Regions from separate parts of the Alkalihalobacterium sp. APHAB7 genome, predicted to be linked through region 4. Evidence: riboswitches for the same ligand, from Rfam matches in the RefSeq annotation. Region 4 holds a riboswitch; each other region holds the start of a gene.
What was found. A riboswitch is a leader RNA that binds a small molecule or an ion and turns the genes downstream of it on or off. The one in region 4 is predicted to bind thiamine pyrophosphate.

Region 1: another riboswitch for thiamine pyrophosphate. It lies ahead of ACNSTQ_RS17650 (3-oxoacyl-ACP reductase); the one in region 4 lies ahead of thiE (thiamine phosphate synthase).
Region 2: another riboswitch for thiamine pyrophosphate. It lies ahead of ACNSTQ_RS06910 (acetylornithine deacetylase); the one in region 4 lies ahead of thiE (thiamine phosphate synthase).
Region 3: another riboswitch for thiamine pyrophosphate. It lies ahead of thiC (phosphomethylpyrimidine synthase ThiC); the one in region 4 lies ahead of thiE (thiamine phosphate synthase).

The regions. Positions count from the first base shown of each region.
Region 1 is NZ_JBLWFS010000022.1:40,611-42,820, reverse strand. It holds gene ACNSTQ_RS17650 (3-oxoacyl-ACP reductase) at 164-925, opposite strand; TPP riboswitch at 1,003-1,113, opposite strand; gene ACNSTQ_RS17645 (peptidase) at 1,374-2,210, opposite strand, start outside.
Region 2 is NZ_JBLWFS010000004.1:290,454-292,663, forward strand. It holds gene ACNSTQ_RS06910 (acetylornithine deacetylase) at 10-1,302, opposite strand; TPP riboswitch at 1,437-1,539, opposite strand; gene aceA (isocitrate lyase) at 2,153-2,210, shown strand, end outside.
Region 3 is NZ_JBLWFS010000007.1:132,851-135,060, forward strand. It holds gene thiC (phosphomethylpyrimidine synthase ThiC) at 1-895, opposite strand, end outside; TPP riboswitch at 1,093-1,204, opposite strand; gene ACNSTQ_RS09640 (aspartate kinase) at 1,595-2,210, shown strand, end outside.
Region 4 is NZ_JBLWFS010000002.1:7,103-9,312, reverse strand. It holds gene ACNSTQ_RS02365 (hypothetical protein) at 1-645, shown strand, start outside; TPP riboswitch at 711-814, shown strand; gene thiE (thiamine phosphate synthase) at 979-1,611, shown strand; gene thiS (sulfur carrier protein ThiS) at 1,611-1,808, shown strand; gene ACNSTQ_RS02350 (thiazole synthase) at 1,813-2,210, shown strand, end outside.

The DNA of each region.
Region 1 (2,210 bases), on a different contig from region 4:
TTGGCTTACGGTCCAAAAGCAAAAATAAACTTTGCTGAATTAGCAAAGTCTATTTCTAAAGTAAAACGATACTTTCCTATTAATGATATTGGTTGTAATCAATCTTAACTAATTATGACTAATTGTTGTTCATTTCCCCATATAATTGACTGTAGATGGTGAATCAGTCCATCACCAATCCACCATCAACGACTAAGTTCTGGCCTGTTACTGCTCGTGCCCACGGGGATGCAAAGAACAAAGCGGTTTCAGCAAATTCTTCAGGTGTCGTTACTTTTTGTAATGGCGTTGTAGCTTGAATGATACCAAACACTTCTTCCGTTGTGACGCTGCTAGCATCCGTTTCTTTTAAAAGCCCACCGGAGATCATATTGACTGTAATCCCGTATTGCCCTAGTTCTTTTGCCAAATTGCGCGTAAATCCGAGGAGTGCAGCCTTCCCGGTTGTGTACTCATGGTAGGCAACCACTGGGTTTTGTACTAAGTTGGTCCCTACATTCACAATACGACCAAACCCAATTTCCTTCATGTCGGCTAAACACGCCTGCACCGTATTTAGTGAGCCCTTCACACTTCCCTCAAACTGGGTATTAAAATTCTCCCACTGAAGTTCAAACGCATTTTTCTGAGCTACAGGATTGAATTGAAAATCGATTAACGCATTGTTTACGATCGTTGTAACCGGCGTGTTAAAATATTCTTTTGCTTGAGCTACCATTGTATTGACCTGATCCTTATCTCTTACATCGGCTTGAATAGCGATCGCTTTTTCACCTAATGTCTGGGCCAAGTCCTCTGCCTTTTCTTTACTTTGAAAATAGTTCACTACGACATTTGCGCCTTCATTTACAAAAGCTTTAGCCAATGCAGCTCCTACTCCACGACTTGCTCCTGTTATTAATACCGTTTGTTTGCTTAATTCCATAACAATCCCTCCATTTTATGTAAAAAGTCTAGAACTGCATGCAAAAAAACCAGGTCAAAAATATGGACCTAGTCATAGTTCAAACTCAACTACTTCCCTACGCTGGTATCATCCAGATCAGGTCCTGAGGGTCAAAAAGTCTGTTCCTTTTTTCTCAGCCTGAACGACAGGCTCCCCTAGTAGAGCATATTCTCTTGGTAAATCTTTCTAATCTATTTTATAACTTGATCAAATATAAATCAATTCAAATGTTTGTATCATTTAATAGAATTTTTATGAGTATCGGTGTAACTTTTAATATATCCCCGCAAAAATTCACGATAAATCGGCGTAACTTTGCTTTTATCGGCGCAATTCACGATAAATCGGCGTAACTTTAGTTTTATCGGCGCAACTTACAATATATCGGCATAATTTTGATTAAATCGTATAACAGTGCTTCTGATTCCTATACCGCATCCTCCGCACGATTTTTAATCCACGAATACAGCAATAACCCGAGGATCAACACGAATTGTCCAACAAAAACGGCTGCATCCCAAAAGACAGGATCGCTAATCGGTTGGAGAAAGCCTGGAAGTATTTTCGTAAAAGCGTAGATTGTTTGCGGAATAAAATAAAAGAGAAATAAACTGCAAGTTAATAAGATCCCCGTTACAAAAAAAATAGAATACAGCTTCACCGTTTTCTCTTCGCCAGCAAACGTTTCCGTCGCCGGTGGGCTTTTGATCCACGGCAACCACTGACTTAACAGCTTTCTCCCATTTTCCATCACATTGTAACAACCTGTGCAATTTTCAAACACATAATATAAATCCGTTTTCATGTAAAAACAACATTGATAGATCGTGCGAATGAAGATATCAAGTACGACAAGCCCTAAAATTCCCGCAATCAAACCGTGATTCACACCGAAAAAGAGCTGCAGACTTAAGGCGATAAAAAGCATCAACTGATCAAAGCATAATCCGCCAAAGTACAATCTATTTCTTTGTTTCGGTGCGAGCTTCCATGCAGGTGTTAAATCCGTTTCAAATACAACAAAAAATAGTCGGTGTCCGATCCCGAGTTTTGCGGGTAAATCATATGAGCGAACCGCTAAAATATGTCCAAATTCATGGATCAAAACAAGCACCAAAGAAACACCCATCCATAACAACAAACTTGGCATGACCGTTTCAAATAAAAAGATGTCCTTATAACTAGGAAAGGATTGCGGGTTAACAATTAAAAATAAGACGTTAACAGCGAGTAAACCAACATACAATTTATTCGAGAAACGGTT
Region 2 (2,210 bases), on a different contig from region 4:
TGTCGCCGATTAACGGGAGCCTTCCACCTTTCTCGTATTACACCATTCGTAAATGAATTGAGTCATTACTTTTGTAAATTGAACGAGTTGGTCAATTGAAAGTTGTTCATTTACGGCATGAGCATGCTCGAGTTTTCCAGGTCCATAAATAACGGTAGGAATACCTTCTTCTCCAAGCCAGCCTCCATCTGTTACTGTAGGAGACATCCCAATTGTAGCCTTTTCATGAAGAACTGATTGATGAACATGAGCTAATGTTTGAAGGCCTTCGTGCTTCTCATCAATTGCGAGAGAAGGGAAGATTTCGCCACGGTCCTCAATCATAGATGAGCCGCCCCAACGAAATGTTGGGAGGTTCTCTCTAAGCCATGGATCAGCTTTTGCAACATTAAGAATATGTTCTTCAATTTCTTTTGCAATCTCTTCATGATTTTCATTTGGATAAAAATGTACCGTAATCCATAAGGCGCATCGATCAGCTATGAAAGCAGCATGACGGCCACCTTCAATAACGGCTGGATTAATCGTTGTCATTCCAGCAGGAAATCCAGGGAATGACTTTGTAACTGCCCAATGTTGCTCAAGATCTTTTAATCCTTCAATAATTTTTGTCATTTTTTCAATGGCACTTGCTCCAAATAAACCACCACCTGCATGGATCATACTGCGACGGTTTGCATCATGAAATGTTTGTGCACTTTGTATTGTAATCCAGCCGGTAATGACTCCACCTTGCCCTTGGATTTGGCAGTCACTTGTATCGACTACGACAGCGAAATCAGCATCATACCCTTTTTTACAACACTCAAGTGTTCCTGCTTCACCAACCTCTTCACCAATAACCGACTGGAAGGTAAGGTCGCCAGAAAGGGTAACTCCAGCTTCTTTTAGTAGCTTAATAGCAAATAAAGACCCGGCGAGACCTCCTTTCATATCAGCAGCTCCACGACCGTACAAGATATTATCTTTTACAACAGGGGTGAAAGGGTCTTGCTCCCATTGTTCTCCTTCTTCAACAGAAGCGACATCAATATGACCATTAATAAGGAGGCTGTTGTATTCCGTAGATTTTGTTCCAGTTAGAACCCCAACTACATTAGGATCACCTTCATATACATCCCACTTATCAATCGAAAACCCTATGTCATTTAAATATGTAGCAATAAATCCTTGTGCATCAGCAGTATTTCGAGCAGGCGGGCTTGGTGTTTGATAGCGAATTAATGTTTTGGCTAGATCAACAAGTTCCTCTTTTCGTTCATCAATCTGGTGAAGTAGTAGATCAATAGATGTTTTGTTCAAAATACGCACTCCTTTCAATAATAGAATGAAAAACTGATACTACTCCTAAATAGCATAAAAAAACCACTTCCGATTGAGAGGGAAGTGGTTGAATAGTCAGTACGAATTAAATGTTTTAACATTGCCTTATTCGCTGTCCTGACTATCCACTTCCCTCCGCTAGTATTATCTAGATCAGGTACAAGGGTTTAGGCATTTGCCAGTCTCAGCTAATAAAAAGCACCCCTAGTAGATATTTCATATTAAGATTTAATTTGCTACTCTGTGTACAAAATTAACACACTTACAGTAGAAACTCAACCGAAAAATCAGAAAGTACTGAAACAATAAGAGTTATGAAAATACCTGTTTCATAACAGATTAATGAGTTTTGCTTTTTTTGTAACAGTTAATATAGAATTCCCAGTATGAAGGGAATGTTAGTTAGTTGAATTTTATTTTTTTATGGAATGGGCTTCGGTAATTGAGTAATATTTTTCCGCTACTTTATGAAAATAGTCTGAAGTTAATGGTATTGTAAGGAAATAGAAGAAGTTAAGGAAAATTAAATTCTTAACTATTTGTTTAAAAGATTGAATATTACGACTATTTATAAAAGATCAAAAAAAGTGAAAAAAGTGGTTGAGTTTTCTATTTATCTGTTATATTATAAAAGTGTAAACAACAAACTGTAGTAATACAGAAAAGAAGTAAAGAAGTTGGGGTCAATTGATTGAGAAATATTATTATCTACGATTTTTGATCAACTAGTAACCAATTAATCTATACAGAAACTTACATAGCATTGGTCAACTAGATATAATAACTCAATCATAATTAAAATTTAATGAAGAAAAGGGAGATGGAGATTATGGCAAAAGTAAACATTCAAGAAGAAGCTAAGAAATTACAAGAGCAGTGGGATAATG
Region 3 (2,210 bases), on a different contig from region 4:
GATTAGCTGTAAGCGGGACATAACGTAGTAACACTCCCGCGTGGATTGTAAAATAATCTACACCTTGTTCCGCTTGTTCAATTAATGTATCTCGATAGACTTCCCATGTTAAGTCCTCAGCGACTCCATTTACTTTTTCAAGGGCTTGGTAGATAGGGACTGTACCTACTGGAACTGGACTGTTTCGAATAATCCATTCTCTTGTAGTATGTATATGTTTGCCTGTAGATAAATCCATGATTGTATCGGCACCCCAGCGGATCGCCCACGTCATTTTTTCAACCTCTTCTTCTATTGAGGAGCTGACTGCAGAGTTCCCAATATTCGCATTAATTTTTACGTGGAAGTTGCGTCCGATAATCATGGGTTCACTCTCGGGGTGATTAATATTCGATGGAATAATCGCCCTTCCACTCGCTACTTCAGATCGAACAAATTCAGGATCTAAACCTTCTCGGATCGCAATAAACTCCATTTCAGGTGTGATCATTCCTTTTTTAGCATAGTGGAGTTGGGTTACATTCTTCCCTTGCTTCGCTCGTAATGGTTTCCTGCTTGTTGTATCAAAGACTTCCACAGCTTTCGTTCTTTCAATATCAATAAAACCATTATCCTCGGGTTTTATATCACGACCCTCATAATATTCAACGTCACCACGATCTAATATCCATTGTTTGCGTAAACCAGGCAAACCTTTTCTTACATCTGATTGGTAGTTAGTGTCTGTGTAAGGCCCAGTCGTATCGTATACCCTAAACGGTTCATTAGGAATTTCTTCTCCATCAAATGAGGTTGGGCTTAGTTCAATTTCACGGAAAGGAACAGCAATAAAATCGTTTGTACTACTTTTCTCATAAACTTTCTTACTGTTTGGAAATGGGTTAAGAATTGACATAAAAAAATCCTCCTAAGTTTGATTTAAGTTCTTGATGATAGAACCGATCATGGAGGAGGGGGGTCACAATATAAGAAATTTCATCCTTTTTATAGCAGCAACAATTAAAAATCATTTGACTGTTATAAATGTCAACGACTTTAATAATATGCGCACACTATAAAAATAAAAAGACCGCTAGAAAGCGGTCGAATGGACATAAATATTCTTCAAATCCCTCCGCTAGCATTACCTAGATCAGGTTCACGGTCGACAACAGTATCAGTTGTCCTCTCAGCCCCTTGCTATGGAGCTCCCGTTTTCTTCAGTTGTACTATTAAATTAACACAAAGTTTTGGAAAAGAAAACAGTTAATTGGATCTATTTTCCTTTTCTTGTTGTTAAGAATAATTTATGAATATCGTTCTGGTGAGCAGGAGTTTTGCCAGGAAATGTCGAATATTGTTTGTTAATTTTAGCTCTTTATTCCTGTAAAGTGTTACTGTCACATGAAAATCCAACCATATGGGAGGGTTTTCTATCGATTAGCGTGAATGGGGAGAATGGGAAGGTTGAATAAACCAGTTGGTGATATATCCTTACATAGCCTACGATATCCAATTTATTCAACTTTGCAAACAGGTAAGGGCTATGATAAATTATGAATTATTGAAATATTAAGGGAACAGAAAAAAACTTTATAGGAGTTGGAGAAACGAGATGAGAGTAGCGAAATTCGGTGGAACATCAGTGGCGAACGCAGAGCAAATTCGTAAAGTGGCTTCAATCATTGCCGAGAACGAAGAAAGAAAATTTGTAGTCGTTTCAGCGCCCGGTAAGAGGGAATTAACAGATACAAAGGTTACGGATTTACTTATACAGTTAGCTGATGCCGTGTTAGAAAAGGGCGACGTTGAGAATGCTCTACGTGCCGTCGTAGGCCGTTATGAAGAGATTGCATTAGATCTCAATTTGTCAGCAGATATTATAGAAACGATTAAAGAGGATTTACAAGCCCGAGTAGCTTTTGATACTTCACATGAAGGGAAATTCATGGATCAAATGAAAGCGAGCGGTGAAGACAACAATGCAAAGTTAATCGCAGCTTACTTTCAAAGTACCGGAATTGAAGCGCAATATGTAAATCCAAAAGAGGCCGGGTTATTAGTGAGTGATGAACCTGGGAACGCTCAAGTTCTTCCGGAAAGCTACGATCATTTGTTCCAACTAAGGGAACGTCCAGGTGTGATTGTTTTTCCAGGGTTCTTTGGCTACTCTAAAGAAGGAACTTTAGTTACTTTCCCTCGAGGTGGATCGGATATCACAGGATCTATTT
Region 4 (2,210 bases):
GATGAACTCATAATCATTTCATTTCTTCCCGACTGGGAATTTGATGTGTACCAATTAAATCTTAGCGAAGGAAGATTAGCCCAGCTTAACCTTGATAAAACGTATTTTCAGTGGCTAACTAAAGATGAAGTTGCCTTTCTAGAATGGTCTTCGTTTGCTCCAAGCTTTTTTGCTCCAATCTATAAACACAATCTGGTGACAAAAACGACAGAAGAAATTTTAGAGGAAGTCATCGCATTTTTTACATTCGGTGAAAATGTTCTTGTCACAATCTCAGTCGATTCATTGGATGCTGAGCAATCCATTTATCATTTTTATCACGATAAAAATTTGGTAGCACAACTTGAGATACCAACGTTAAATACGTATTCAGAGCAGTGGTGGATACCGTTCCATCAATATGATGATAATAAGCACTCCTTTTATTATTTAAAACCGATGTATAGTGGCGATTTTTTGGATTACGACGAACCATTTGAATTAACTCAATTTAACGTTGAAACAGGTACTGAGGAGAAGATTGTGGATGTGGGTCTACAAGCTCCGATTAATTTGTCTCCAGATGGAAGCTTGATGTTATACGGGAACCAATTTGAGTGGTTAATTGATCTATCTAATAAAACCATTCATTCTCTAATCGAGTAAATGACCTTGTTCTTTTCAGTTGTAATCTATAAAAAATATGTCATAATGAAAAAGAGAAAATTTAATAGTGTGACTAGGGGTGCCTGTAACCAGGCTGAGAAAAAGGACATTCTTTTACCCTCGAACCTGATCTGGTAATCCCAGCGTAGGAAAGTCGAAGAATTGATTAGACATCAATATCTAACCGTAATCCGTCGTTGGATTGCGGTTTTATTTTTAGTGTGTTTTAAAAGCGTTTCTGCGGTATTGATAATTTTGCTTTGTCTTAAGCAAAGTAGATCTGTTAATTTACAAAGACATAATACTTTAAACAGTGAAAGGAGACATCAAGAAATGAAAGATTTTAAACTTTATACGATTACTGGTGAAGAATTTCACCCGGATCGGGATTTAGTAACGGTAATGGAACAAGCTATTATAGGTGGATCAGACATTATACAATTACGCGATAAAACAAATTCAAAAAAGGTTGTTTTTGAAAAAGCAAAGCAATTACGAGAGTTAACCCAAAAATATGGGGTAACATTTATTGTAAACGATCATATTGATGTAGCGCTCGCTGTGGATGCCGATGGAATTCATATTGGGCAAGATGATTTACCGATAGAAGAGGCAAGAAAAATCGTTGGAGAGAACAAGATTATTGGCCTTTCTACCCATGCGATTGAAGAGGCTCGGGAAGCTGAACGAGCGGGTGCTGATTATATTGGGGTAGGACCGATTTTTCATACAAACAGTAAAGTAGATGTAGTGGACCCCGTTACGACGGACTATATTCGTCAAGTAGTAAAGGAAATTACGATACCTTTTGTAGCTATTGGTGGAATTAAGCTTCATAACGTCGATCAAGTGATAGAGGCAGGGGCTGCACGTATTTGTGCGATTAGTGAAATTGTAGGGGCAGAAGATGTTTCATCTGTATGTCAACAGTTTATTGAAAAAATTAACCAAAAGGTGAAATCATAATGGAACTTTATGTGAATGGTGAAACGGTAGAATTAGAAGTAAGTACACTAGCAGAAATTGTTAAACATTATGGGCTTGAACAAAATTTAGTTGTTACTGAAGTGAATGGAGAAATCATTGATCGAAGTAACTGGGAGACTACCGTCGTTGAGTCAGGAATGAAAATTGAGTTAGTCCATTTTGTTGGAGGAGGATGATCATATGAACAACAGCAAAGACAAATTAATCATCGGTGGAAAAGAGTTATCTTCTCGATTTTTTATTGGAACAGGACGTTATCCTAATCCTTTTGTACAAAATGAGGCGATTAAAGCATCCGGTTCAGAAGTACTGACGTTTGCGATTAGGCGAGTTAATTTAGAAGCACCTGATGAAGATGCAATATTACAACATTTAGAAGGACAAACATTTACGTACTTGCCTAATACATCAGGAGCGAAAACAGCTGAAGAGGCGATACGTATTGCGCGTTTAGCAAAAGCAAGTGGTCTAAGTGACTGGATTAAGATTGAGATCAGTGTCAATGAGAAAACATTACTACCTGATCCAATTGAAACTTTAAAGGCAACAGAAGTTCTTGCCAACGAAGGATTTGTTGT